4 regions of the Cryobacterium sp. TMT2-4 genome follow, and region 2 is predicted to be linked to each of the others. Evidence: predicted binding sites of a transcription regulator. Region 2 holds the regulator's gene; each other region holds the start of a gene.
What was found. Region 2 encodes LexA, which represses DNA repair genes until DNA is damaged. Its sites were predicted from a motif close to TCGAACANNTGTTCGA; they were not measured.
Positions count from the first base shown of each region.

Region 1: a site for LexA is predicted at 1,502-1,517, ahead of E3O54_RS15785 (DNA polymerase III subunit alpha). Genes of this name have one in related genera too.
Region 3: a site for LexA is predicted at 3,180-3,195, ahead of E3O54_RS04065 (HNH endonuclease signature motif containing protein). Genes of this name have one in related genera too.
Region 4: a site for LexA is predicted at 3,063-3,078, ahead of E3O54_RS15530 (DUF222 domain-containing protein). Genes of this name have one in related genera too.

Region 1 is NZ_SOGE01000046.1:6,441-13,613, reverse strand. It holds gene E3O54_RS15795 (hypothetical protein) at 1-545, opposite strand, end outside; gene E3O54_RS15790 (hypothetical protein) at 749-1,132, opposite strand; gene E3O54_RS15785 (DNA polymerase III subunit alpha) at 1,540-4,860, shown strand; gene E3O54_RS15780 (hypothetical protein) at 4,872-5,303, opposite strand; gene E3O54_RS16470 (hypothetical protein) at 5,903-6,250, shown strand; gene E3O54_RS15775 (LacI family DNA-binding transcriptional regulator) at 6,234-7,173, shown strand, end outside.
Region 2 is NZ_SOGE01000040.1:29,631-36,803, reverse strand. It holds gene E3O54_RS14545 (methylenetetrahydrofolate reductase) at 1-901, shown strand, start outside; gene metE (5-methyltetrahydropteroyltriglutamate--homocysteine S-methyltransferase) at 898-3,240, shown strand; gene lexA (transcriptional repressor LexA) at 3,434-4,138, opposite strand; gene E3O54_RS14530 (LysM peptidoglycan-binding domain-containing protein) at 4,422-4,778, shown strand; gene E3O54_RS14525 (histidinol-phosphate transaminase) at 4,828-5,907, shown strand; gene hisB (imidazoleglycerol-phosphate dehydratase HisB) at 5,934-6,557, shown strand; gene hisH (imidazole glycerol phosphate synthase subunit HisH) at 6,554-7,173, shown strand, end outside.
Region 3 is NZ_SOGE01000014.1:80,159-87,331, forward strand. It holds gene E3O54_RS04055 (LCP family protein) at 1-1,139, shown strand, start outside; tRNA gene E3O54_RS04060 (tRNA-Ser) at 1,229-1,319, shown strand; gene E3O54_RS04065 (HNH endonuclease signature motif containing protein) at 1,458-3,008, opposite strand; gene E3O54_RS04070 (carboxylesterase family protein) at 3,304-4,023, opposite strand; gene E3O54_RS17275 (carboxylesterase family protein) at 4,135-4,287, opposite strand; gene E3O54_RS04085 (flavodoxin family protein) at 4,350-5,084, opposite strand; gene E3O54_RS04090 (MFS transporter) at 5,190-6,560, shown strand; tRNA gene E3O54_RS04095 (tRNA-Arg) at 6,609-6,681, shown strand; gene E3O54_RS04100 (UbiA family prenyltransferase) at 6,790-7,173, shown strand, end outside.
Region 4 is NZ_SOGE01000044.1:67,198-74,370, forward strand. It holds gene E3O54_RS15505 (hypothetical protein) at 1-45, opposite strand, end outside; gene E3O54_RS15510 (DUF4395 domain-containing protein) at 169-675, shown strand; gene E3O54_RS16530 (cytidine deaminase) at 802-1,161, opposite strand; gene E3O54_RS17425 (hypothetical protein) at 1,296-1,649, shown strand; gene E3O54_RS15525 (hypothetical protein) at 1,764-2,261, opposite strand; gene E3O54_RS15530 (DUF222 domain-containing protein) at 2,230-2,988, opposite strand; gene E3O54_RS15535 (helix-turn-helix transcriptional regulator) at 3,188-3,469, shown strand; gene E3O54_RS15540 (hydroxymethylglutaryl-CoA reductase, degradative) at 3,731-6,106, opposite strand; gene E3O54_RS15545 (mevalonate kinase) at 6,103-7,170, opposite strand; gene mvaD (diphosphomevalonate decarboxylase) at 7,173-7,173, opposite strand, start outside.

The DNA.
Region 1 (7,173 bases), on a different contig from region 2:
AGGTCAACGTCGCTCTCCTGTATGGCAGTCTCGTCGGTGATTTCGACCGGCTCATCCAGCCCTGCGTCGGTTGCACGCATCCAATATGCCCAGCACGTTCCGGTGCCGCCGGCGGGGTGCCCGTGTTTAGAAATGAAGCGAACACCAAGTGGCTGCGTGCCGTCGAAGAGGGTAACTGTGTCCCGGAGCCACCCCGCGATGGTGGCGGTGATGGCGCGGTCTTCTCCCGTGACATGCGCGACGGTGAGACCCCCAATGACGCCAAGGCCGGCCAGTTCGTCATCGAGGTGCTCGGAGAGCGCGGTGAGCGTGTTGGTTGACGTGATGTCCACCCACCACCCAGACGGGTAGTTGAGGCGATAGATAGCGCGGCCATCCCGCCAAGCCCTCGGCAGCCATCTGGCGCGCATCGTTCCGGCCTCGTCCCAGTCAGCGACAACCATGTTCCAGTACTGCTCGAGCGGGATACCCATCGCATCCGCGTCTTTCTGCAAGGCGCGGCGAGTCCCGTTTATTTCTGTGCGATACGGGGCCAGTAGCTCCATGAAAGACGTGAGTCGGTCATCGGTGGAGTACAACGTGTGGCCCAGAGTGTCGAAGCGGCTCCACCCCCCGGTGTCGAGAGAACCGTCAAGTTCATGCTCCCTTAACACCGGAGTGAGCGCTCCAAACGAGGTGCGAGCGATGCGGTAATTGCCCGGTACCGGGCTGTTGACAAGCTCCAGCCCGGAGACGGGACAGACAGACATTATCCGGAATAGGAATCGTCGATGACGGCTTGAGCAGCCTTGCCGGCGTCCTTGAACCGGTCCTCGCGTATCGCGGTTATTGGGGTGTCGTAACCAAGCCACGGGTTCGCACCAATGAACCAGGCGCGAGCAACATGCTCACCTTCAGCCTCGGCCAATTTTATCCACTGCTCGTAAGCAAACTGGAGCCGTCGCATCGCCTCATTCTTCGGTGCGGGGCCATCCGTCTTCGCCCAACGGTAGGGAAGTTTGGGATCCTTACTCCCGGACAAAGACGCAACAAGAGTTCCACCGAGGGACGCATTCAACCGACGCGTGATTTCCCGAATATCGAGCCTGATCGTCCTCGTGTGAGCGGTACTGACATGAGTGGTGACAGCCATTTGGCCCTCCAATTCCCGGTGGTGTGCGAGCAAGACTACCCTGTAAAACTACTTGCGTACCACCATCTTTACACCAAATTGCTGAATGCTGGCCGCCAAAGATGGTTGCCATCGGGCGTGAATTCTCAGCCACCCCCTGGATCGCAACGAGCACTCTGCCGGAATTATTCACAACCCTGTCCCGCACGCGTCTGGCGAAATCAGTGCACTGATCGTCGGCGGCGCTCACCCATCCGCAGCAGCGCGGTGGCTCCCGCCGATCTGAAGGCTCTGCGCGACTCGCATCAGAGGATTTCAACCAACGACCCGACGCCGCGGGCCGGTGGGAAGGCCTTGTCAGTGTCAGAGCCCAGACCTACACTCCCCATATCGAATAAACGTTCGATAGCAGGGGTTGGAGGTACGCATTGGGACAGAGCTTCCCGCACCTCCACGTTGCCTCCGCGTACTCCCCGCACTATGGCGTGACCATGCCCGAGGTCCTCGTTGACCAGGCGGCAGGTGCCGGTGCTGACTTCCTCGCCCTGACCGACCGGGACGGGCTGTACGGGGCGGTCAAACATGTGCGGGCGTGCGCGGCCGCCGGGATCCGGCCAGGCCTCGGCGCGGACCTGGCCGTCCACGATGATGAGCACCGGCCGCTTGGCCGGGTGACCCTGCTCGCCCACGGCGGGGACGGCCGCGGGTACGCCGCGCTCTGCCGGGCCGTGAGCTCCGCGCACGAGGCACGCCGGGTGCCGAGCATTGACCGGCGCCGGCTTGCGACCTGGGCGGAGGGCTGCACCCTAACCATCCTCCTCGGGCCACTTTCTGATGTGGGGCTCGCCGTGGAACGCCGGGATAGCGCCGAGTCGGTCGCGGGGTTGCGCGCGTGGCTCCGGGTCATGCCGATCGGCTCCGTCACCCTCGAAGTCGTCTGCCACCTAGCACCGACCGGTCAGCGCGGTTCGGTGGCCGCGGCCACCCGGATGTTGGGCCTCGCCGAGGACACCGGGACCCCCGCCATCCTCTCCAACGCCGTCCGCTACGGCGATCCAACTGACGCGACGACCGCGGACCTCGCCGACGCGACCCGGCTCCTCACCCCACTCGCCCAACTCGAGGAACCGCCGGCGAACGGGCAAGCCTGGCTGAAAGACGCACAGCACATGCGCCAGGTCGCCCGCATGGTCGTCGACGCCGGCGCCCGGAACCCCGACGCCCTCGACCAACTACTGCAGACCACGCAGGAGTTGGCGGACCGGTGCGCGCTCGACCCGGCCGCGGACATCGGGCTCGGCACCCCGAGGATGCCGGAAGCCTCGAGCATCGGCGTGGTCGGCGACCCGGTCGCTGAGTTGTGGCGACGGGCCCGGCACGGTATCGACGACCGGTACGCCGGCACCACCCTCGTCCGTGCCGCACACGAGGAGCTCGCCCATGAGATGGAGACGGTCGAGCACCTCGGGTTCGCCGCTTATTTCTTGACCGTCGCCCGGGTCGCGGACCTGATCCGGGGCATGGGAGTCCGGGTGCAAGCCCGGGGGTCCGGTGTCGGCTCCGTCCTCAACTACGCTCTCCGCACCTCCTCGGTCGAACCGATCGAGAACGGCCTGATCTGGGAGCGGTTCCTCTCCCCCGAGCGCCAGACCCTCCCCGACATTGATATTGACGTCGAATCCGCGCGCCGCCACGACATCTACCGGGAAGTGTTCCAGGTCTTCGGTGCCGACCGGGTGTCGTTGATGTCGATGACCAACGCGTACCGGGGGCGGGGCGCCGTCCGGGACGCCGGGCTCGCCCTCGGCATGCCGGAGGACCAGGTCGCGGCGATCGCCAAGCAGATGTGGCGGTTCAACGCCCGCGACTTCCGCCGGGCCCTCGAGGAGAAACCCGAGCTTGCGGAACTCGCCGCGCAGGTACGCGAGTCGCAGCAGCTGGACCAGTTGGTGGACCTGACGGCGAAGCTCGACCGGCTCCCCCGCCACATCAGCGTCCACCCGTGCGGCGTCATCCTCTCCGACACGTCCCTCCTCGACCGGACCCCGGTGCAACGCTCGGGGATGGGTCTGCCGATGTCGCAGTACGACAAGCACGACATGGACCCGATGGGCCTGATCAAGCTCGACATCCTCGGCGTCCGGATGCAGAGTGCGATGGCGTACGCGATCGAGGAGCACCGGCGACTCACCGGCGAGACCATCGACCTGGACCGGGTTCCCCTCGACGACGAACCCACCTACGAACTGCTCCGCACCACCCGCACCCTCGGCGTCTTCCAATTGGAATCGCCCGGCCAGATGGAGCTGATCGGGAAGCTCCAACCAGCAGTGTTCAACGACCTGACCGTGGAGATCAGCCTGTTCCGCCCCGGCCCGATGCAAGCGAACATGCCCCTGCAATATCTGAAGGCCCGGCACGGTGAAACCGCACCCGACCACATGCACCCACGCTTCAAACCCTTCCTCGCCGAAACCAACGGTGTCGTCGTCTTCCACGAACAGGTAATGCGCCTCTTCGACGAGTTGACCGGCTGCGGGATGGGGAAAGCCGATGTGTTCCGCCGGCACCTCGGCAAATCCGGCGACCTCGCCGAGATCGAAGCGTACGTGCGGAAGCAGGCCGCCACCCGCGGCTTCCCAGCACCCGTCATCGACCGGGCGTGGAAGGTACTGTCCGGGTTCGGCAGTTTCGGATTCGCCAAGGCACACGGGGCGGCGTTCGCCCGGACCACCTATGAGAGCGCGTGGCTGAAGACGCACCACCCCGCGACGTTCTTCGCCGGGCTCCTCACCCACGACCCCGGCATGTGGCCCAAGGACCTCATCGTTGCCGAAGCCCGCAACCTCGGCGTCCCCGTCCTCGGCCTCGACGTGCAGAAGTCCGCGTTGGACTACCGGGTGGAGCAGCTGGGTGACGGGCAGCTCGCCATCCGCCTGGCCTTGCCCGAACTCGCCGGCTCCAGCGCGGTGGAGCGGCAGCGGATCGCCGAGCATCAACCGTTCTCCTCATTGCAGGACTTCCGGGACCGGGTTCGGCCGCGCCGGCGCACATTCGAAGCCCTGGCCCGGGTCGGTGCCCTGGACTCGTTCATCGGTTACGACCGGGCCCGCCGCGGCGACCTCCTCGCCCACATTCAAGGCCTCGGCGGCAAAGCCCTTCCCGTTGGCCCCGACCAGCTCGCGTTCGACATTGAGCTGCCGCTGCCCGACTTCTACCGGGCGGTCACCGCCCTCGACCTCCGCGGCCGCACCCAGACAGACGTGGAACTCCGAGACCTCGGCCTCGCCGTCAGCCACCACCAAATGACCCGCTTCTACCCCCTCTTCAAAGAACTCGGAGTCACCCCCGCGTCGGAACTCGTCAACCTCCCGGGCGGCACCGAAGTCCTGGTCGCCGGGGTCCGCCGCGCCACCCACACACCCCCGATGAGAAGCGGCAAACGCGTCGTCTTCCTCTCCCTCGACGATGGCAGCGGGCCGGTGTCCAACGTGGTGTTCTTCCACGACGCCCAAGCGCAGATCGGGGCACCCGTGTTCCGCACCCACTACGCCCTCATCCGCGGCCGAACCCGTCGCACCGGCGCCCGCGGAGTCTCAGTGACTGGCGAGCAATTGTGGGACCTGCTCGACGTGGCAGGGAAGTTCCGGGCCCGCCAGACCGCAGAGCGTGAACGGGAGCGGGTTGTGGTCGAGGCAGAGGCAGAGGCCGCGGACAACGTGATTCAGATGTGGAGGCGGAGGGCGTGAGGTTCAGGCCGCTATTCACGGGGCGGGCGTTCCTTTAGAAGCGCCTGACTGCGAATTCTTCCGGACGGGGCAAACGTGACGGTTCCTTCAGCAGAAGCTCCCCCACCCTTTCGTTTCGATTTCAATGCTCGGCTGAACAAATCCCGCACCCACATACACAGCTCCTTCACGCCACTGCGGACCTTGGCTCCGTACCCATAAAGGTCAGGCTTACGGGCAGGACTTGAGGTTTGCCGGTCGGCACTGACGATGTTTACGACGACGATCGGCGACGCACAAGCCAGGCGCAGGGTGGCAACCACCGCATCCAGATCAGGGTCATCCAGGGAACCTCGCAGGTCTGCGTCGGCGACAACCTTGAGCCGGCGCGGATCACGCACCCCTGTGATCACACCATCGAATCGGACCGAGTCATCAATAGGCGACGTCACTGACACTGACACTGCGAAATCCTCCGATTCACCGAGGCCCACCCAGACATTTCTGGTCGGTCTTCACGAATTTTGGTTCTAAGACTCTGGATGACCCTGGCCACCTCTCGGTGCACCTGGCCCCAGTTCGGCTGCATAAACACACTCTCGCGCACCCGGGGTCACTGCCAACTGCAATCATGAGGAGGAGAAAAGGGTTGCTCGTTTGGTGGGTACTCATCACCATCGCTGCCGTCGGCATGGGGCTCGGCGTGTTTCTACTCGCACGACCCTCGTCTGCTCAGGCCCAGTTGCAACTTCAGCTTCCAAGCTGATAGCGCGGGTTCGATTTCCGTCACTCGCTCCACTTGTCAATTCTTGGTGGATTCTCGGTTCGCACCCATGTCGCGAGCCTTCGTTTGGTAGCCGCGACCGTCGCCCTTTTCGTTCTTGCGCGGTACCGATGATACGCAGGAAGTTCAGGTCGGGCGTGTGATCAGTGGGATCTCGGGCTACCGCCCAGGCTCAACACCACGTGCGCCCGCTCAAAGAAATGAAACGTTGTTGATCAACCAGGTTCTGGAAGCGATTTCAGGGTCTACGCGCGACGCTGGGGTAGTCTGAGACGGTACATGTCAGTGCAGAAACACGGAAATGCGGATTCGATGGCAGACGCAAACGATTGCGTTGTTTTCAGTTCTGCCGGCAAGGGTGTGGCACTGATGAGGGATCCTGAAGAACTGCCGTGGGTCCAGGTGTTCACCTCCGATCTAGCGCAACCGAACCCTAATCGAGTGGCCGCGACTGTCGAGGAGATGCTGTGCCCTCCTGATGCCTTCAATTCTGGGAACGACTTTATTGTCATAGAGCCAGGTGACGAACATGCCGCGACGTGGACTATCACCGCCACGGTCGCAGACGCTGAGGAGAAGGATGACCATGAGTCAAATTCGGCGTCCAAGCATGGCCAAAGTAGCTGAGAGAGCGGGAGTTTCTCACCAAACCGTTTCCCGCGTGGTCAATGGGTTCCCCGGTGTGCGTCCGCAGGTTCGTGAACGGATCGAAAAGGCCATCGAGGAACTCGGTTACCGTCACAACAATGCCGCCCGGACCCTTGTCACATGCAGGTCTGGACTGATCGGCGTCATAGCCATCGGGTCATTCCTATACGGCCCGACTAGCACGTTGGCAAGCATCGAAGAGGCCGCGCGAAGCCGGAAATACACAACGCTTCTTGCCACTATCCGCCAGGAGAGTAAGCAGCAATTCGACGACGCCATAGGGGTCTGCTTGGATAGGGCCGTCGAGGCGATCATCATCATTGCTGCCCAAGAAGGCGTTGTACGTTACTTGACCATCCTCAAGGTGGACGTTCCCATGATCGTGGTCGGTCCGGGCCCTACTGACCTGCCACCGCTGTCCACACTGAGCGTCGATCAGGAAGAAGGTGCGCGGGCTGCCATACGTCACCTGGTTGAGCTTGGCCATAAGAAAGTGTTGATTCTCTCGGGCCCAAATAATTGGATTGATGCCGAGCAGCGCCTCAAAGGTGCGTTGGCCGAATGTGGGTCTTCTGGCGTCGAAGCAGAAGTGGTGGAGGGGGACTGGAGCCCTGCGTGTGGTCATCGCCTAGGCCTTGTCATCGCGTCACGAAGTAGCGATCAGCGACCCACGGCAGTGTTTGCGGCCAACGATCCTATGGCGTTGGGGTTGCTCTCGGCCCTGAACAAGGCGGGAGTCAACGTGCCCGAGGAAATTTCGATCGTCGGGTTCGATGACATCCCAGAAGCCGAGTTCTTCAGCCCACCGCTAACGACCGTGCGCCAAGACTTTACTTCGCTTGGCCACAAGATCGTGGCCGCGGCCATGGCCAAGGTTAACAACAAAGAGCCGGACATGGTGC
Region 2 (7,173 bases):
CACTATCGAGCGGCTGGCCGCGGCCGGCCCGGAATTCATTTCGGTCACCTACGGTGCGAACGGCTCCTCCCGGCGCTCCTCCCTGGACGTGCTCACCCACATCCTGCGCACCACCACCGTGGACCCGCTGGCCCACCTCACCTGCGTGGGCTCGTCCAACGCGGAATCGAGCCAGCTGATCCGGGAGTTTCTGGACGCCGGGGTGCGGAGCTTCCTGGCCCTGCGTGGCGACCCGCCGGAAGGCATTCGGGAGGGTGAGGCCTTCCTCGGCGACCTGGGCAGCGCCGCGGAACTGGTGCAGCTGATCCACCGGGTGCAGGCCGAGCGGGTGCCGTACCGCGAGGCCGTGATCCCGGGACTCCCTGCCGCCCGCACGATCAAGCGGGAACGGGAGAAGGTACGCATCGCCGTGGCCGCCTTCCCGAACGGCCACCCGCGCTCCCGGTCGGCCACCCAGGACATCGACGCGCTCCTGGCCAAGCAGGCCGCCGGCGCCAACCTGGCGATCACGCAACTCTTCTTTCACGCCGACCACTACCTCAGCTTCATCCTGCGAGCCCGTGCCGCCGGGGTCGAATTCCCGATCCTGCCCGGGATCATGCCGGTCACGAGCCCGGCCCGCCTGCGCCGCATCCTCGAGTTGTCCGGCGAGGAACTGCCGTCCGAGCTGGCGATCGCGCTCGAGGTGGAGCCGACGAAGGAAGGCCAGCGTGAGATCGGCATCCGTCAGGCCACCGAACTGGCCCGGCAACTCATCGCCGGCGGTGCCCCCGGGCTGCACCTCTACGCCTTCAACCAGCACGAGACCGTGCTCGCCGTGCTCGACGGCTGCGGTCTGCTCACCCCCACCCTGCCTGCTTCCGCACTGCCTGCCCCTCACCCCGTCAAGGAGAACTCATGACCCACACTTCCGCCTTTCCCGCCTTTCCCGCCGGCACCATCCTGGGCTACCCGCGCATCGGGCCGCGCCGCCAACTGAAGAAGGCCGTCGAAGCGTTCTGGGCCGGATCGGTCAGCGCCGACGAGCTCGAAGCGACCGCGGCCGCCCTGCGCCAGAGCACCAGGAAGCGCCTCGTGCAGCTGGGACTCGGCCGGGACGACTCGTCCATCCCGGAATCCTTCTCCTACTACGACCAGATGTTGGATGCCCTGAGCACGGTGGGCGCCGTCCCCGCCCGGTTCGCGCATCTGCGGGGCGCGGACGGCCACCTCGACCTGGCCGGCTACTTCACCCTCGCCCGCGGCGAAGGGGAGAATCCGCCGCTGGAGATGACCAAATGGTTCGACACCAACTACCACTACCTGGTGCCGGAGATCGGCCCCGAGACCGAGTTCACCCTCGCCGGCACCCGCCTGGTGCGCGAGTTCGAGGAGGCGAAGGCGGCCGGATTCCTGACCCGGCCCGTCATCGTCGGCCCGGTCACCTTCCTGCTGCTGAGCAAGCCCAGCGACGAGGCCCCGGCCGGATTCAGTCCGCTTGACCGCCTCGACGACCTTGTGCCGGTCTACGCCGCCCTCCTGCAGCGGCTGCGCGCCGCTGGAGCCGAATGGGTGCAGCTCGACGAGCCTGCCCTGGTCAGCGAGAGCATCGACATCCCGAGAACGGATGCCCTCGCCGGCCTCCGCTTCGCCTACAACACCCTCGGCGCCCTCGCCGAGCGTCCCGCCCTGTTTGTCGCCGCGCCGTACGGCAGCCTCGACGACGCCCTACCCGTTCTTGCCATCACCCCGGTGGAAGCCATCGGGCTTGACCTCGTGCGGGGAAGCGTGCCGGCGGAGACCCCCGGACTAAACACGACCACTCTCGTGGCCGGCGTCATTGACGGCCACAATATCTGGCGCGGCGACCTGGCCGCCGCTTTCGACACGGCGGCCGGCCTGGTCCGCCTCTCGCCGCGGATCTCGGTTTCCACCTCTACCTCGCTGCTGCACGTTCCCCACGACGTCGACGACGAATCGGCGCTGGACGACGACCTGAAGACCTGGCTGGCCTTTGCGGATCAGAAGGTCGCGCAGGTTGCCACACTCGCCCGCGGCCTCAGTCTGGGTCGCCGTGCCATCGAGATCGACCTCTCTGCGGCCTCCGCGGCCCTCGACGCGCGGGGGGTGGCTCCCGGAGTCCACGATGGCGCCGTTCGGGTGCGCGCCGACGCGCTCGCTCCGGGCGACTTCACCCGGGGCGCCTACGCAGCCCGAGTGGCAGCCCAGGAGATGGCCCTCGGGCTGCCGTTCCTGCCGACGACCACGATCGGATCCTTCCCGCAGACCGGGGACATCCGTCGGGCCAGGGCGCAGCTGGTACGGGGGGTGCTGAGCACCGCGGACTACCGGGACCTGATGCGCGCCGAAATCCGTCGGGTCGTCTCGCTGCAGGAAGACATCGGCCTCGACGTGATCGTGCACGGGGAGCCGGAACGCAACGACATGGTGCAGTACTTCGCCGAGAACCTGGACGGCTTCGCGGTCACCGAGAACGGCTGGGTGCAGTCCTATGGCAGCCGGTGCGTGCGCCCGTCGATCCTCTGGGGTGACGTGTCCCGGCCGCGGCCCATCACGGTCGAGTGGTCGGCGTTCACGCAGGGGCTGACGCCCAAGCCCGTCAAGGGGATGCTCACCGGTCCGGTCACGATCCTCGCGTGGTCGTTCGTGCGCGACGACCAGCCGCTGGGCGAGACGGCCAGGCAGGTGGCCCTGGCCCTCCGGGACGAGATCGCCGACCTGGAGTCGGCCGGCATTCAGATCGTCCAGGTCGACGAGCCCGCGCTGCGGGAGCTGCTGCCGTTGAAGCAGAAGGACCAGGCGGAATACCTCGACTGGTCGGTGGGGTCCTTCCGCCTGGCGACGGCCGGTGCGGCCGCGGCCACCCAGATCCACACCCACCTCTGCTACTCGGAGTTCGGGGTGGTCATCGACGCGATCCGCAACCTGGACGCCGATGTGACCAGCATCGAGGCGGCACGCTCTCGCATGGAGGTGGTGGGCGATATCCGGTCCCAGGGCTTCGACCACGGTATCGGCCCGGGAGTGTGGGACATCCACTCGCCGCGTGTGCCGAGCGTGTCCGAACTCACCGACCTGCTCGAGCGCGCCGCGGCGGCCATCCCGGCCACCCGGCTCTGGGTGAACCCCGACTGCGGCCTCAAAACCCGCGGCTACACCGAAACCGTCCAGTCCCTGCACAACATGCTCGCCGCCACCCGCATCCTCCGCGCCCGCCTGACCTCCTCCGTCTCCGCCTGACCCCGCCTCCACCCACACAAAAGCCGGGCACGACACCAAGAACAGTGTTCGTGCCCGGCCCACAAGACCCGGCTCACAAGACCCGACCGAAATAACCATGGTGACTCAACACTCGCGCGTCTCCACGACGCTGGTCGAAACCGTCGAGACCAAGAGTCCGCCTGAAATGCTGATGTGCTTGACTGCTGATGCCCTAAACCGACCGCAGCACTGCCACAACCTTCCCCAGAATCTCGGCGTGATCGCCGACGATGGGTTCGAAGTTGGTGTTGCGGGGCAGCAGCCAGGTGTGCCCGTCGCGCTGGCGGAAGACCTTGACGGTTGCCTCGTTGTCGAGCATGGCTGCAACGATTTCACCGTTTTCGGCGGTCTTCTGCTGCCGCACGACGACCCAGTCGCCGTCCATTATGGCGGCGTCGATCATCGATTCGCCCGACACCTTGAGCATGAACAGGTCGCCCTTGCCCACCAGCTGGCGGGGTAGCGGGAAAATCTCGTCGATCTGCTGTTCGGCGGTGATCGGGATGCCGGCGGCGATGCGACCGACGAGCGGAACCATGGCGGCGTCGCCGACCTGCACTCCGGTGTGGAAACTTTCCGAGGCTCCGGCCGTCGTGTCTTCGGGCGACTGCGGAATCTCGATGAGCACCTCCAGTGCTCGGGGACGGTTCGGGTCTCGGCGGAGGTAACCGCTCAGTTCCAGCTGGTTGAGCTGGTGGGTGACGCTCGACAGTGACGACAGGCCGACGGCGTCGCCGATCTCGCGCATGCTCGGCGGATAGCCGCGTTGGCTGACCGAGCGCTGGATGACGTCGAGGATGGCGAGCTGCTTCTCGCTGAGGCTCTTGCGCCGTCTGGTGCCGCCCTTGTCGCGGGGACCGCTGGTGTTCTGTGCCACGTTCGTCGCTCCTCGTTTTGATTGATGCGCTGGCAGCAAGCAGCGAATGCCGCCGATTCACGCGAATGTCGGGGGTGCCTGATTGAGTGTCAATCAACAATCGAAACTGTATCCGCGTTGAGCTCATTAAACAAACATGTATTCGAGTGCGTCGGAACAAATATTTCAGAAACTACCGAATAAAGCTTGATTGTTCGAATAATCGAATATACATTCGGAACATAAGTTCGCATCCGGCTCTCCCGGCCGAGAGTCGGATGCGTCTTCTCACAGGAGGTTTCACATGAGCACTGCACTTGAACGAGGCGCCCCCATCGCGACCGGACGCACCCGGCTCCGACTCACCCGGCGCGGTCGCGTCGTTTTCACGTCCCTGGCTGCCTTTCCGCTCGTGGCCGTGGCCCTGGCCGTCGCCCTCAACGGAGGCATCGCCGCCGCCGAGAACTCGACCGTCGCTCACGTGGCCTCGGCCTTCGACTACGTCACCATCAAGTCGGGGCAGTCGCTCTGGCAACTTGCCGAGACAATCGCGCCCACGTCCGATCCGCGCGAGGTGATCGCCGAGATTGTGAGCCTCAATCAGCTGCCGTCCGACAGCGTGCAGCCCGGTCAGCGGCTGGCGCTTCCGAACGACCTGTGAACTACCCGCGGCGAGCCCCCGCCGGTCTCACCCCGGTAATATTGGGGGAGTGACCAGTCTCAACGATCTGCCCCTTCGCGATAATCTGCGCGGACTCACTCCCTATGGGGCGCCGCAGTTGCACGTGCCGGTGGCTCTCAACGTGAACGAGAACACCCACGGCATCCCGGCTGAGGTGGCGCAGGACATCGTGGCGGCGTTGGCCGTGGCGGTCACGACCGTGAACCGATACCCCGATCGGGAGTTCACCGAGCTGCGGGATTCCCTCGCCCGTTATCTCGGTCACGGCCTCACCCGAAAGAACATCTGGGCCGCCAACGGTTCCAACGAGGTTCTTCAGCAGGTGCTGCAGGCCTTCGGCGGCCCGGGTCGGTCCGTGCTCGGCTTCGCGCCGACCTACTCCATGTACCCTCTGCTGGCCTCCGGCACCGGTACCCGCTGGATCGCGGGCGGTCGTGACGCAAAGTTCGAACTCTCCCCGGCCACGGCGCTCGAGTGGGTCGACCGGGTTGCCCCTGACCTCGTCTTCCTCTGCTCGCCGAACAACCCCACCGGCACGCCCCTGTCCCTGGAAACGATCGCGGCCGTCTACGATGCGAGCGACGGCATCGTTGTCGTCGACGAGGCGTACGCCGAGTTCGGGACGGATGACGCGCCAACCGCCCTGAGCCTGCTTCCCGGCCGGGAGCGCCTGCTGGTGTCCCGCACCATGAGCAAGGCGTTCGCCTTCGCCGGTGTGCGCGTCGGCTATCTGGCCGCCGATCCCGCCGTGACGGATGCCCTCCGCCTGGTTCGTCTGCCCTACCACCTGTCCGCGCTCACCCAAGCTGCCGCGGTCGCCGCGCTCGTCCACACGCCCGCGATGCTTGCCATGGTCGACGACATCCGCGGGCAGCGGGACCGCATCGTGAGCGAACTGGCCCGGCTTGGCTACACTCCGCTGCGCAGTGCGAGCAACTTCGTGCTGTTCGGCGGCGTTGAGGACCCTCGGGCCACCTTCGAGGCGCTGCTGGCGGAAGGCATCCTTGTGCGCGACGTCGGCATCCCGGGCCACCTGCGGGTCAGCGCCGGCACCGAGGCCGAGACCACGGCGTTCCTCGACGCCCTCGAGGCGCTTGGGCGGCCGTGAACGGCGCGGGCCAATAAACTAGTCGTATGAGCTTCTCTTTCGCGACCACCTCGCCCCGTTTCGCCCACCTGCAGCGCGAGACCAGCGAGTCGAGCATCGACCTGTCGCTCAATCTCGACGGCACCGGTGAGTCGGACATCCAGACGTCGGTCCCGTTCTTCGATCACCTGCTCACGGCCTTCGCGAAACACTCGTTGACCGACCTCACCGTGCGCGCCCGCGGCGATATCGAGATCGATGTGCACCACACGGTCGAGGACGTCGGCATCTTGCTCGGCCAGGCGATCAAGCAGGCTCTCGGGGACAAATCCGGCATCTCCCGCTACGGTGACGCCGTCGTGCCGCTCGACGAGGCCCTCGTACAGGCCGTCGTCGACATTTCCGGGCGCCCCTACCTCGTGCACCAGGGCGAGCCGGCCGGTTTCGAGTTCCACCTGATCGGCGGCCACTTCACCGGCTCCATGGTGCGCCACGTGTTTGAGGCTATCGCCTTCAACGGCGGCCTCACGGTGCACGTCACCGTGCAGGGCGGCCGCGACCCGCACCACATCGCCGAAGCCGAATTCAAGGCGTTCGCCCGCGCGTTCCGCCAGGCGAAGGCGCTCGACCCGCTGGTGTCCGGCGTCCCCTCGACCAAGGGTGCGCTGTGACCAGCGTCGTTGTCTTCGACTACGGCACCGGAAACGTGCACTCCGCCGTCAAGGCACTCGAACTCGCCGGGGCCGAGGTGACGCTGACCGGCGACCGCCGTCAGGCGCTTGAGGCCGACGGGCTCGTCGTGCCCGGCGTGGGCGCGTTCAGCGCCGTCATGCAGGCTCTGAAGGCGGTGCACGGCGACGAGATCATCGACCGCCGGATCGCGGGCGGACGCCCGGTGCTGGGCATCTGCGTGGGCATGCAGATCATGTTCGAGCACGGCGTCGAACGCGGCGTGGACACGGAGGGGCTGGGCGAATGGCCCGGCACCGTGACGCAGCTGACGGCGCCGGTGCTGCCGCACATGGGCTGGGACACGGTCACGCCGGGGGAGGGCTCGACGCTGTTCCATGGCCTCGAGCAGGAGCGCTTCTACTTCGTGCACTCCTACGCCGCCCAGGAATGGTCCCTCGACGTCATGCCGCCGTTCCCGAAACCGATTCTCACCTGGTCCGAGCACGGACAACCTTTCCTGGCCGCCATCGAGAACGGACCGCTTACCGCCACCCAGTTCCACCCGGAGAAATCCGGTGAGGCAGGCATCCGTCTGCTCCATAACTGGCTCGGCAC
Region 3 (7,173 bases), on a different contig from region 2:
TGCTCGCCGCGTCACTGGCCGTGCTGCTCGTGAGTGGTGCATCCGTCGCCGCGATCGCGACCTACGATGTCGCGTCGAGTGTGCAGGAGAGCGTGCCCCTGGCCAACGAGACCGAGGGTCCCGCCCCCAAGATCGATGCGATCCCGGGCGGCGTGAACCTGCTGGTGGTCGGCAGTGACAGCCGAAAGGGTCAGGATGCCTCGTTCGGGCCGGAGGATTCCACCGGCGACCTCAACGATGTCACCATGCTGCTGCACATCTCCGAAGACCACACCAACGCCTCCGTGATCAGCTTCCCCCGGGACATGTACGTTCCCATCCCCGAGTGCCCGGACCCTGCCGGCGGCACCTTCGACGCGATGAGCAGCCAGAAAATCAACACCACGCTCACCTACGGTGGCCTGGCTTGCACCGTGCTCACGGTCGAGAAGCTCACCGGTTTGAGCATCCCCTATGCGGCAGAGGTGCAGTTCGACGGCGTCATGGCCATGTCGACGGCCGTCGGCGGCGTGCCGGTCTGTGTCGCCGAAGACATCGAAGACGAGTACACGAACACCTACCTTCCGGCCGGAATGCACACGCTCGAGGGTCTGGAGGCGCTGCAGTTCCTGCGCACCCGCCATGGCGTCGGCGACGGCAGCGACCTGACGCGGATCAGCAACCAGCAGGTGTTCCTGTCCTCCCTCGTACGAACCGTGAAGAGTGCGTCCACACTCTCCGATCCCGTCAAGGTGTACTCGCTGGCCAAGGCCGTCACGGCCAACATGAACCTGTCCACGAGTCTCAACGACGTCTCCACCCTGGCGTCGATCGCCGTGGCCCTGAAGGACATCGACCTCAGCAAGGTGGTCTTCGTGCAGGCCCCGACCGGCAATGTTGACGGCGGCGTGGAACCGATCCAGCCGGACTTCGACGACCTGTTCACCGCCGTCGAAGATGACGACTCGCTCCAATTGGCCGGAGACCCGGCTGCGGAGGACCCGGCTGCGATCCCGGATCCCGATGCCACGACCGATCCGGCCGCACCGGTCCCGGATCCGGCCGCGACGCCCCCGACCGCAGTGCTTTCCGATTCAGTCCAGGGCCAGACCGCCGGAGACGTCACCTGCTCTGCAGGCCGGTCGCTCGAGGACCAGTAGCCTCCGGGCGGCGCCCGCAGTCCTCGGTTCGTGCGGATGCCGTCAGTACCGTTATGCTTGCCTACGTGGGTTTGCGCTGCAGACACCAAGGAGACGTCGCATAGTACGGCTTAGTGCACCACCCTGCTAAGGTGGAGTACCCTTCACGGGGTACCGTGGGTTCAAATCCCACCGTCTCCGCGCTTCTCGTTCCTCCGCATCCCGGTTTTTCTCACTGGGTGCGGGGGTTTTTCTGTCCCGGAACGCACCTGTGACTTGATTCCGGAGGCTCTAACCAACGTCCGTGTCTGAGCCATTTGGTGACCCGATCCCGAAAAATCACGCCAACGTTGGTTGAGCCTGTCGAGCCCCCAACCGGTCCCCTCCCGCAGGTCGCCAGGTGCGGGTGGGGTCGTAGCAGTAGGGTGCCCGGACTTGGGGTGTGCCGCGGATCATGCGGATGTTCCAGCCGGAGGTGTCGATGCTGTGGTGGTGGTACCAGCACAACAGGACCCCGTTGTCGATCTTGGTTTTTCCGCCGCGGTGCCAGGGGGTGACGTGGTGTACTTCGCACCAGGCGGCGGGCACGGTGCAGCCGGGGATGGTGCAGCCGCCGTCGCGGGCGGCGATGGCGCGGCGTTGGGCCCGGTTGAAGAAACGATTCTCGGTGCTGAGGCTGAGGACCTCGTTGTGCGGCCCGAACCGGATCTCCTGAAATCCGCCGGCGCAGAGCGCCTGCTTCACACTTGTCAGCGAGATCGGCGCTTCGACGCCGTCGATCCAACCCACCCCATGGTCGGCGGTAAGGTCGGCCTGGTTGACGTGGATCATGACGGTGGGGGCGGCGCCGCCCATGGTCGGGGTCCCCGCGTCACGGGTGGCGGCTTCGAACACACCACGGAGGATGTCGGCGCGTTTCTGACCACCGTTACGGTCGTCGCTGAGGGCCGCGGCCTCCGCCCCCGGGATCAGCTGCCCGGCCGCCATGCGCGCCTGTTCTTCTTCGGTCGGAAACTTGGGCGCCGCGTGAGCGGAGAGGTACGTGTCGAAGATGGCGTTCATGATGCCGCGGAGCTCCGGCGTGACTCCGCCGCGGAGCGGGTAGAGGCCGTCGCGGAAGAGCCCGAACCCGACAGTGCTGCGGGCCTCGGCGACGGGCTCGTTGGGGGCGGTGCCGTCGGGATCGAGGCGAGCCTGCCACTGGCTGGCCATGCCCCGCACCAGGTCCGCAGGGAACGCGAACCCCTCCCCGGGCAGGCCGCGGGTGTCGTCGGTGACGGCGCCGGTGGCACTGGCCACCAGGGCACGTTCGGCGGTGCCGAGCTCGTCGGGCGCGACCCGGGCCGCGACCTGGTCGAGGGCCGTGACGATGTTCTCGGCCGCGTCCACGCCGAGTTCCCCGGCGGTGAGGGCGTCCGCCACGGCCGGGTAGTAGGGCGGCAACATGCTGGTGCCCGCCCGGCGCGGCGTGACGTTCTCGCCCAGGCGCACCCGCCGGTTCGCCTCCCGGGAAGAGACGCGGCTCAGACGGGTGATCAGATCGATGCCGCTGCTGGCCCCGTTCTTATACGCCAGGGACTCATGGCCCAGGATGCGGCGGGACCGCACCGAAATGTCAGCGGCGGAGGCGACCCTGGCCGCATCGACCCGGCGGCCGAGGTCTTCGACCGTGCCCAGCACCATCATCGCGTCCGCCTCGCCCAGGAGCGAGAAAGACACCGAGTCGAGCACGGCCGCGGCCAGATCACGGGCCTGCTGCAGCTGCTGCACGAGGGGTGATTGTGCACGGGGTGACTGTGCACGGGGTGCCTGCGCGAGGGGTGCCTGCGCGAGGGAAGGCACCGCCTGCGGTGAGGCGGTGGGGTGGTGCGGAGTGGGGGCTCCAGCCATACCGTAATAGTAGATGTGTACTAATGATAAGTCAATAGGTTCTGCATGAGTATAGAAAGTAATTCGGTCGGCGCGGTGCCGTGGTTGGCCGACCACGTGCATCCGTCGGTGCGCGCCTCAGGCACCGCGGGCTCCCTAACGAATTCGACGGAGATTTTACCGATTTCGAGCCCAAACGGATGTTCTGGGCCGGTTCTGAGCAAAATCTCCGTCGAATTCGTTCGGCCGGGGGCCGGCGCAGGAATGCCGGGGAGCTCAACCGGGGAGCTCAACTGGGGAGCTCACGCCGACGGGCTCAACCGCCGCTACCCGCTAGAAGTTCGGCAGGAACTCCTGCCAGACCGCCCGCCGCTCTCCTCGCGGATCCGGTTCGATGCGACCGACCTCGTCTCAGAGTCAGCCGGTCGGTTTCCGAGTAGGTCGGCCAGGTGTCGTCGGGCCGCCTTGTGCAGGCGAAGCGAAGCCAGTGCAGGCGCATCCGATCGCCCGCGTTGATGAAGAGTTCCCGCCCGCCGAGCAGGGTCATGGCCCGGGCCGTGGGGCCGTCGACGTGGTCGAACAGGGCGAACAGCTCGATTCCGTGTGTGGCGCTGATGCCCAGCGTGTGCTTAAGCCGCGGGACCAGGTCGAACCGGTACGTATAGACCGGCGCGACCCGGGAGTGGAAGTCACCGATCTGCAGGCCCGGATACCAGAACACGAAATCCCCGCCGCAGTCCGACGACGACTGTTTCGCCGGCAGGCTCGCGTAGACGGAGCGCATCGCGTCGTGCGGGCTCACCGGGGCGTGGTCGAAGATGGCCGCGATACGCGTCGGCGACTTCGGCAGGATGTCCACCCGGCCCCGGAACAGCGACCCCTCCCGCTCTTTGGTGCCGATGATCAGCGGCACCCGGTGCGCGGTCCCGTGACGGAAGGCGTCGAGCGGCCGCTCGGGCAGGAAATCCACGTCGATCACCGGGATCAGGCAGAAGGTGCCCGGGCTGGCATCCGGCGTGCGCGCCTGCAGCGCCACGGCCGCCTGGGTCAGGTCGGCTACCGCGGCGGTGGTCAGCGTGGATAAAGACCATCACCGGGCGGCCCAGCCGTCTACGCGACGCCGACGCCGGCCGAAGCACGTTGACACTCAGGCACTCCTCACTGGCCGCGGGGCCCGGAACCGCAGCTCGCCCACGGGTGGCGCAGCGTAGGGGATGCCGCGCCAGGCCGAATGCCATTGTCGTCCACGCCGCGCACGATCCCGCCGGTGACCCGCACCTGCAAGCGGCTCCGCGGGCAGGCCGACGCCACCTCGCGCGGGGTCGCGGTCATGGTGTCCTCACTTCGGGCGCGTCGACGCCGCTATCGGTACTCCGGGTTCGGCTGGAATCCGAACCGCTCGCCCTCGTCCCACTCCGCGCGGAGGTTCCCGTAGGCGGGGATGCCGCCGTTTGCCTTCAGCATTGCGGCCAGGTGCATCAGGTTCCAGGTCATAAAGGTCACGTTGCGGTTCGTGAAGTCACTGTCCGGCCCCCCGGAACCCGGGTCCAGGTAGCTCGGGCCCGGACCGATCGCGCCGATCCAGCCGACGTCGGCCGCCGGCGGAATCGTGAAGCCGATGTGCTGCAAGCTATAGAGCACGTTCGACGCGCAGTGCTTCACGCCGTCCTCGTTGCCGGTGATGACGGCCCCGCCCACCTTGCCGTAGTAGACGTACTGACCCTTGTCGTTCAGCTCCCCCGACATGGCATAGAGCCGTTCGATCACGCGCTTGGTGACCGAGCCGTTGTCGCCGAGCCAGATCGGTCCGCCGATCACGACGATGTCGGAGGCGCGCACCTTGTCGAACAGGGCGGGCCAGGCATCCGTCGCCCAGCCGTGTTCGGTCATGTCGGGGTAGACGCCCGAGGCGATGTCGTGGTCGATGGCCCGGATATTCTCGACGTGGACGCCCTGCTCGTGCATCAGGTTGATGCTGAGGTTCATCAGGCCCTGTGTGTGGCTGATTTCGGGGCTTCGTTTGAGGGTGCAATTGATGAATAGGGCCCGAAGGCCGGCGTATTCGAAGGATGCCTGGGTGTTGCGGATCGCGGTCATGGCGTCAGTTTTGCACCTGCCCCAGACCTCGTCTAGGGCCACACCGGGGCCCGCGCCCTCCGGATCGGGCCTTCGATCGGGCCGCGAGTCGGGTTAACTGGGAGAGTGATTTCCAAAGAGCATCGGGTGTTGATCGTGGCCATTCTGGCGTCGTTCGTGGCGTTCCTGGACGGCTCCATCGTCACGGTCGCGCTGCCGGCGATTTCTCGGGAATTCGGCGGCGGTCTGGTGCTGCAACAATGGGCGGTCGACGGCTACCTGCTGTCATTGGGCGCCCTGATCCTCGTGGCCGGGTCACTCTCGGACACGTTCGGCCGGGTGCGGGTGCTCCGAATCGGACTGGTCTGGTTCGGGATCACCTCGCTGGCGTGCGCGGTCGCACCCTGGGGGAGTGCGCTCGTGCTGGCCCGAGTGCTGCAGGGCGTGGCGGCGGCTCTGCTCGTGCCGAGCTCCCTGGCGCTCATCACCTCGACGTTCTCGGGGGCGGCGCAGGCTCGAGCGATCGGGGCCTGGACCGGCTGGACGGGCATCGCGGGCATCATGGGTCCGGTGCTCGGCGGCATCCTGGTGGACACGCTCAGCTGGCGCCTGATCTTCGGGCTCAACGTGATCCCCATCATGGTTACCCTGGTGCTGCTGGCCGGCCTGGACGAGCCGGTGCGCACCCGTCCGGCGGCCCCCATCGACGCGTGGGGCGCCGGCCTGGCCGCGCTCGGGCTGGGCGGTCCGGTCTTCGCCCTGATCGAGCAGGGGCGGCTGGGCTGGGCCAGCCCGGTCGTGTTCGTGCCGCTTGTCGTCGGGCTGCTGGCCTTCGCGGGGTTCCTCTGGTGGGAGGCGCGCGCGCCGCATCCGATGATGCCCCTGAGCCTGTTCAAGATCCGCAATTTCGGCGTCGGTAACATCGCTACGGTCGGTTTCTACGCCGCCCTCGGCCTCGGTTTCTTCGTGTTCACGCTCTATCTGCAGCAGGTCGGCGGCTTCTCGGCGACCGTAACCGGTTTCGCCGGCATCCCGGCGACCGCCATGCTCCTGCTCTTCGCGACCCTGTTCGGCACCCTGGCCGGCCGCTACGGACCGCGCGCGTTTATGACCGTGGGCCCGATGGTGGCAGGAGCCGGATTCCTGCTGCTACTCGGGGCGGTGCCGCCGATCGCGCTCTGGTCGCAGGTCGTGCCGGCCGTCGTCGTGATCGGCCTCGGCCTGGCCATCACCGTGGCGCCGCTCACTTCCGCGGTCCTCGGCTCCATCCGGCCCGAGCAGGCAGGCATCGGCTCGGCCATCAACAACGCCGTCGCCCGGGTGGCCGGTCTAGTCGCGGTGGCTCTGGCCGGCACGATCATCGGGACTACGCTCGACGTTCCGGGATTCCAGCGCGTGATGGTCGTCGTCGCGGGCTTGATGTTCGCCGGCGGGCTCGCCTCCTGGCTCGGAATCCGCACCTCGGGTCCGGTTCTCGCGCCGGAGCACCCCGAATAACTGCTATAGTTTTCAAGTTGTCAGAGAGTACTTAGCTCTGGGCAGCCTGCGCTCGTAGCTCAACGGATAGAGCATCTGACTACGGATCAGAAGGTTGGGGGTTCGAATCCCTTCGGGCGCACATCTGGACCCCCGCAATCAGCAGATTGCGGGGGTTTCCTGTTTGTCCGAAATGCACGGGCGTCGGCACCCGAAAAAACGCGGTCTCTCGCAGCGATAGAGTGAGAAAGTGCTCACCCGCCTGGTTCAGATCTCCCGACCGGTGCTCTGGGTCAACACCATCGGAACCACCGTCATCGCCATGTGGCTGGTCGGGGATTTGTGGCGGTGGGAGATTGTTCCGCTGCTCCTCTGGGTGACGCTGCCGTTCAACCTGCTGATCTACGGTGTGAACGACATTTTCGACCAGGAAACGGATGCCCGGAACGCCCGCAAGGGTGGCCTCGAGGGGGCCCGCATCCTCGGCTCGGAAACCCGCGCCATCGTGCTCGGAGTCGTGCTGACCAACGCGCCTTTCGTGGCGTATTTCCTCGCTACGTTGCCGGCGGCGGCGCTCGCCTGGATCGCCGCGTACATGGTGATCTTCATCTTCTACTCGGCACCCCCGCTGCGT
Region 4 (7,173 bases), on a different contig from region 2:
GACGGGTCTGGTGACGCGCTTGCCACTGGCACGGTCGATTGCCATGTAGGTGCCGGGAGTAGGAGTGAACACTCATTGCCGGGCCGGAGGCATGGGTTCGATATCCTAGGAACATTGAGATGTCCTAAGAAAAGACGAATAGCCCCTATCTGCGAAATGGGGTTGCCTATGGCCAGCATCAAGGAATCGAAGGTGGCGGCACTGAGAGAACTAACGAAGACCAATCTGGATAAGCAGGGATTCGGAGGCCTCGATGATGAAGCCAAGTCTTGTTACGCATGGCCCCTACGATTCACACCGGCAGTGGGCACTGTCTTGATCGTTCTCGGATTGATTTTGCAGTCGCCTATCATTCTTGGATTGGGTGCAATCGTTCCTCTCACAGGGGCACTATTTCCCCGTGGCATGATTCTCGATCTGGTCTATAACTTGGTCGTTCGCCATATGTTTCGCGCTCCGGCGCTTCCCCCCACGCCGAGTCCACGACGGTTTTCCTACCTGCTGTCCACCGTGCTACTTGCAGGTGCGGCCTTGTCCTTCTATTTCGGATTATCAGCGCTGGGAATCGTGCTGGGAGGAATGGTAGCTCTCGGCGGCACAATTCTCACCACGACCCATTGGTGTCTCGGATCGTGGTTGTACAGACTAATTCTTCCTCACGCAGCAGCAAGGTGAAAAGGTCGGGTCCACGCCGCAGAACCACAGCTCGGTCGGGTTGCCTCATCAGGAACTGTCAACGGCGTTATGGGAAGCTATCCGTTCGTGAGGCACCCGGCCGTCCCGTGACAACTCATGGTCGAACTAGCCAGCAACCGAGCTCGCCGCATCAGCGGTCGCTTTCTCTTCGGCAAGAACTTGGCGATCGCGGCCGCACGGGATGTTCACGCCACGCCGACTGTCGCCCACGGCGACAATCGCTGTTAGCTCGCGCGCTCCGGAGGTTCGTGCTGATCCCAACGCGACGAGCTCAGCGCAGGGGCCACCCGTGAAATGATAAACGTTGACGCCGACGTGGATATGTCCCGTGGCATCACAAACGGCAGCCCTGACTGTGTGTACGCCGCCTTCAACGTCCGTGTTGGCGCCAATTGCCTCTTCCGCTTTCGCTTTCGCTTTCGCAATGAGTTCCAGGTCGTCACCGGTGAGTTGGCGCACATCCATTCCAGCATTCGCTGTTGGGACGCCCGTCGCCGACGTATGTGCTGGATCTATATCTACCTGGTGCCCGATAGCCGGACGTTCACCGATCAAGGGTCACCGGCACGAACCGGGCGCGGCCAGGACTACGAGAAGCGCTGGCTGCATGCCGGGCCGGGGACACGCTTGTGGCCACCAAGCTCGACCGCCTCGCCCGGTCACTGCGCGACGCGAAAGACTTCGTCGATGACCAGAAACTGCACCACACCACACACGGGTGTAGGCGGTTCAGGAAGGCGTTCCAGCTTTCGTGGCGCTCGCGGGCGCTACAGCGCGGTGGAGCCAGCGGAGGCGTGTCCCTCGATTCCATGAATTTTCAGAAGATTTTCGTCGAACGCCAGAGCATCGGCAAGATCATTCAGAAGAATCGCGAGGAACTACGCAACCAGCACACGGGGTCAGGCCGAAGTTTTGAGTTTTGCAATCAACCCACAGCGAACACGATGGGTTGATTGCCGTCCACCCAGTCGAACAGAAAGGCCCCCGAGAGATTGGGGGCCTTGTGTCGTTCCGGTAGTTTCAGCCCCGGTGGTCGAGCCCGTCGAGACCCGGCGACCCGTCCCGCCCTACAGGTTCGCCCGCTTGCTCGGCAGAGCGATCAGTGTCCGCTTCGGGTCAACCTCCACCGGTGGCCGCAACCAATGCTGAGTTCCGGTGCGGCTGATCGTCCAATGCTGGTTGTGCAGCAGCAGATGGTGGGGATGACAGAGGAGTACCCCGTCGGCGAGGTCGGTGTTGCCGTTGCCTTTCAACCACTCGTTGATGTGGTGGGCTTCGCTCCAGGCCGGTGATCTGTCGCAGTCGATCCAGAGGCATCCGCCGTCACGCACGGCCATCGCGGCGCGCTGTTTCTCGGTGAAGAGTCGTTCGTCGCGGCCGACGTTGATGATCTGCCCGTTGTCGTCGAATTTGATGCCGCGGGTGCCGGCGTCGCAGAGCAGCCGGTCGATGGTTTCCTGGGAGATGGGGAAAGGGTGGCCCTCGATCTGCCCGTGAGCGGCGGGTTCGGCCGGCCCGTGTTCGTTGACCTGCTTAGTCGAAGGTGGAGAGCACGAACTCGCCATCTTCGGGCGCGAACAGCCCGCTGAGTCGCACGTTGCCGTTGCCCAGCCGGTAGACCCGCAGGTAGCGGTCGTCGTCGGCCTGCTTCTCGCGGGCGGCGATGCCGGCCTCATCGAGCCGGTCGCGCATCCGTCTCGCCCGTTTGAAGACCTCGTCGGCATTCAGTGACGACGCCTCGGTGAGTAGCGCTTCGAGTGCCGCACCGAGCTTCTCGGCGGTGACCGCGGCGTCGATCTGGCCGAGCCCTGAGCGGATCGACTCGGCCGCGTCGACGGAGAGGGTTCCGGCGGTGACGGCCCGGGCGATCGGCGCCTGCCACGGCACCTTCGCCTCGAATTCGGCGACCTCGGCGGCATCCCTGTCGGGCGAGGAGAGCGCCGCCTCGACCTGCTTCTCGGCTGCTTCGGCATCAGCCATCATGGTGCTGACGGCGACCATTTTGTAGGCGTCGCCCTTCGAGGAGCCGGTCCACTTCTGGATGAGGGCCTCCGGCGAGAGAAACCCCTGCTGCGCCGCCAACCCGGAGTGGCCCAACTCCGGCCGGGACCGGCGGGCGATGGTGCCGGCCATCCACGCGGCGCGGGTGTCGAGCAGGCGGCGAGCCGCCGCGATCTGCTTCTGACCGGACAATACTGCGGCATCAGCCAGCGCCTCATAATCGGCACTCGAGGAACCCAGCAGGGCGACGGCCTCGGCCGCTTGCCTGAGGTCATCCGCGAGATTGATCATGATACGAGGATACCTCAAAGCGAACACAGAGTTGATAGTCTGTCAGTATTTAGAGACTCGATTCAGAGTTTATCTCGAAGGTTTGTTCACAAGTTCAGAGAGCGGCTCACCGGGTCTCGACCAGCCCGACCACCGTGGATTCGACTGACGGGTTGGGGTGGGCGATCCGAGGGGGACATCCGTCGTCTACGCTCGGGCTATGTCCAGACCGGCGCGACCTGCTCCCCGTGACCTCGTGGTGGGGTGGCCCGACGTGCCGTCGGCGGGCGCCGTCGGCGAGGTGGCCCGTCAGTTCGCGGTGAACGTGCAGGCCGCAATCGGCAAGCGGAGCGTGCGCGCCGTGGCGCGCGATGCCGGGCTCGACCACACGACACTGCTCTCGGTGCTGCACGGGCGGTCCTGGCCGGACCTGGCGACCGTGGCCCGTCTGGAGAACGGTTTGGGTGTCGACCTGTGGCCGGGGCGCGTGGGCCCGCCGTAGGGCCGCCGATTGAGACCTGCGCCGCGAGGCGGGCAGGCCGGCCTGGCAGACGTCGAAGATACGTCTATCCACAGCCTTGTGGATAACCTTGTGGACAGCAGAGTGAAATGTGGCTTTTGCCCGCATAATTACTGGAACGCCCGGTGTGGATAACTACGCGTGAAACCTGTGGACGACTGCCATAATCGACTTTTATCGCTGTCGGGAATGGCAAGATGCCCAGCTCCGAATACCTCAAATACAGGTTCGAATTTCGGGTGCTCAGCGAATCTCGGTGAGGTAAGTCGTGTAGCCGGCGCTGCGCATCGCGGTGATGATCGGCTCGGTGCCGCCAGGTTCGGCGATAGCGATCATGGCGCCGCCGCCCCCGCCACCGGTCAGCTTCGCTCCGAGGGCGCCGGCGCGGCGGGCGATTGCCACGAGTGACTCGATCTCCGGGCTCGACACCTGTAGCGCGTTGAGCAGTCCCTGATTGATGTTCATCAGTTCGCCGAGCTCGGCGATGTCGCCACGGCGGAGCGCGTCTACCCCGGCCAACACCAGCCCGTCGATCTGGCTGAAGATCGCGTCGTAACGCGCGGGGTTGCGCTGCCAGGCGCTGCGCACGAGGCCCACGGTCTGCTTCGTCAGCGACTCCACCCCGGACAGCCCGATGACGATGGGGATCGGGTGGGGAGTGAAGATGTCGCGGATCGTGTGGCCGCCCGGGGCATCCGATCTCTGGAAAAGAACCGACCGGCCGAAGGTGGCGACGGTGTTGTCGATGCCCGACGGGGTGCCATGCACGATCTGTTCGCACTCGAAGGCGAGGCTCGAGACCTCGGCGTCGCTGATCGTGAGCTGGAAGCTGTCGGCGACGGCGCGGATCAATGCCACCGCGAACGCGGCGGAGGCACCCAGGCCGCTGGCGCGCGGCAGGTGAGAGAACACGTCGACCCGAAGGCCGGCGTCGGGCACGCCGAGCCGGGTGACGATCAGCGCCGCCACCCGGTGCGAGAGGTCTGCTCGGATCGGTTCGCGCACCGAGCCGTCGACGTCCCGGTCGGCGATGACCGGTTCGCGGAGCGACGCCTGGCGGGTGACCTGCGCGCGCACCGACAGACCGATCGGCGCGGCGATCGCGTGGTAGCCGTAGACGACGGAATGCTCGCCCATCAGGATGATTTTACCGTAGCCGACGTGGGCATCCGAGCCGGGGGCGCCGGGGGTGAGGGCAGCAGCGCACGTGGCGGAAGCGCTGGGCGTAAGGGTGGCAGTGGGTGCGGGGTGAGCCGCGGGCAAGGCGACGACGGCGGCGGTGCCGTACCCGGCATCCGGCGCGGCCGGCTCAATAACCCGGTCGCCGTCACTGCTCTCTTCGAGGGCCTGCATGATCTGGCGCGCCTTCCACACCTTGATCTCGCCGTCGGCAATGAGCCTCTCGACGACCTCCTCGAACCGGGCTCCACTGGCGTCGGCGGCAGCCGCCACGGCCCGCGCGTGCAGGCGCATGTGGCCGTGCTGGATGCCGTTGGTCGACAGGGCCTTGAGGGCGGCCAGATTTTGGGCCAGCCCCACGGCGGCCATCACCTCGGCCAGCTCGGGCGCTGAAGACACCCCGAGGATCGTGTGGGCGAGCCGTACGGCCGGGTTCGACTCCACCTGGCCGCCGACCGTGCCGACCTTCAACGGGATGGTCAGTTCGCCGACGAGATCGCCGGCGTCGTTCACGCTCCAGGTGGTGAGCGGGCCGTAGCCGTCGCCGCGGCCGGCGTAGGCGTGGGCCGCCGCCTCGATCGCCCGCCAGTCGTTGCCGGTGGCGAGGGCGACGGCGTCGATGCCGTTCATGATGCCCTTGTTGTGCGTGGTGGCCCGGTAGGGATCCATGGCCGCGAACTCGTTTGCGAGCACGATACCGTCGCGCACGCGTTCGCCGGGGAAGTCGGCGGTCTCGAGCAGCGCGTGCGGGATCACAGCACGGGCGCGCACCAGGGCCCGGTCGGTGAGGTTGGAGAGGATGCGCAGGAACACGCGGCCGCCGCTGATCTCCTCGACCAGTGGGGCGAGCCGTTCGCACATCGAGTTGACGAGATTGGCGCCCATCGCATCGCGGGTGTCGACCAGCAGGTGCACTACGAGCAGTTCGCCGTTCTGCGCCGTCGCACCGCGCAGGAAGACCTCGATGCCGCGGGCGCCGCCGCCGCGCGCCACCATTTTCGGATGCCCGCTGTCGGCCAACGCCACGAGCTCGTCGCCGCGCGCGAGCAGGTCAGCCTGGGCGCGCTCGGGGTCGATAAGGTCGACGACCTGGATCTGGCCGATCAGCAGCGGCTCGTCGGCGACGCTCGTGAACCCGCCGGCCTGGCGCACCAGCCGGGCCGCGGAGCTGACCGCGGCGACGATCGAGGGCTCTTCGACCACCATCGGCACCAGGTGGTCCCGGCCGTTGATCTGAAAGTTCAGGCCGAGTCCCATCGGCATTGAGAAGACGCCGATCACGTTCTCGATCAACCGGTCGGCGGCCTCCACGTCGAGGGCGGACGTTCCGTCTGCGAGGTGCGCGGCGGCATCCGTCGACAGGACACCACGTTGCCGGAGGAGCGCGATGCGTTCACTGACCGACAACTGGTAGAAGCGGGGGATGCGGGACCGGCTCATGACGCGGTGCCTCCCTGTAGGCCGGCGGCGAAGAAGCCGAGCGGGACGATGGCGGCCCCGGCCCGGGCGAGTGCCCTGGCGAGTCGCTCGGTGGGTTCTCCAGCGTAGCTAAAGGCCAGACCGACGTCTCCGCCGCCGGCCCCGCTGGTCTTGAAGATGCCGCCCTTGCGCCGGGCGAGGGCGTGTAGTTCACGGTGTCGCTCGCTCACGATGCCGGCCTGGGCATGCGCGTCGAGTTGGGTGAGCGCCGCGAAGTAGTCGGAGGCGAGGCTCAGAAAATCGGCCGGGATGGCCAGCGCCGCCTCGGCCTGTTCGGCGAGGTGTTTCAGCCGGTCGAGGTCGGCCCGGTGCCGGGCGGGGTTCTCGGCAGCGTAGTCGGCCACGCGGCCCACCAGACGGGTGGTCAGCGCACCCTCGCCGGTGACGACGGCCGAGATACAGAGCTCCTCCGGCCAGCGCAGAGGCACCACTGCGGCACCCGGGGCATAGCGGATCAACCCGCCGTGCACGCTCGCGGCCACGTCTCCGCCGCTGCCGGCGCCGTTCTGCGCGCTGCGGTGGGCGGCGTGGGCCAGGCGGAACAGCTCGTCCCGGTCGAGCGTCAGGCCCAGGGCGCGGGCCAGGGCGTCGGTCAGGCCGGCAGCGGTGGCGGCGCTGGAACCGAGGCCGAGCTTGTGGCCGCCCCGGGACAGCGCGCTGCTGTCGATGGTGATGGCGAGCGGGGCCTGACTCTGCGGCAGCACCCGCGCCTGCAGCGCAGCGGCCTGCACGGCGACGCGCACCTGGTCGAAGACGCGGAGGTGGTCGCGCTGCTGGTCGGTGAGCCCGGCCGGGAGGGCGCCACCCGTGCCCAACACCAGGTTCCGGATGCCCAAATTGGACGCGCTGACCTGCCAGGAGCCCGTGGGTGACTCGTCGACCGTCACCTCTACGCGTCGGTCGACGGAGGTGAGCAGGGCCGGCGCGCCCTCGAGCACGGCGTACTCGCCCAGCAGGAAGAGCTTGCCGGGCGCGGACGCCCGGATCGTCGGCTTCGGCGGAGGCGTCGGCAGAGTCGTCGCCATGGT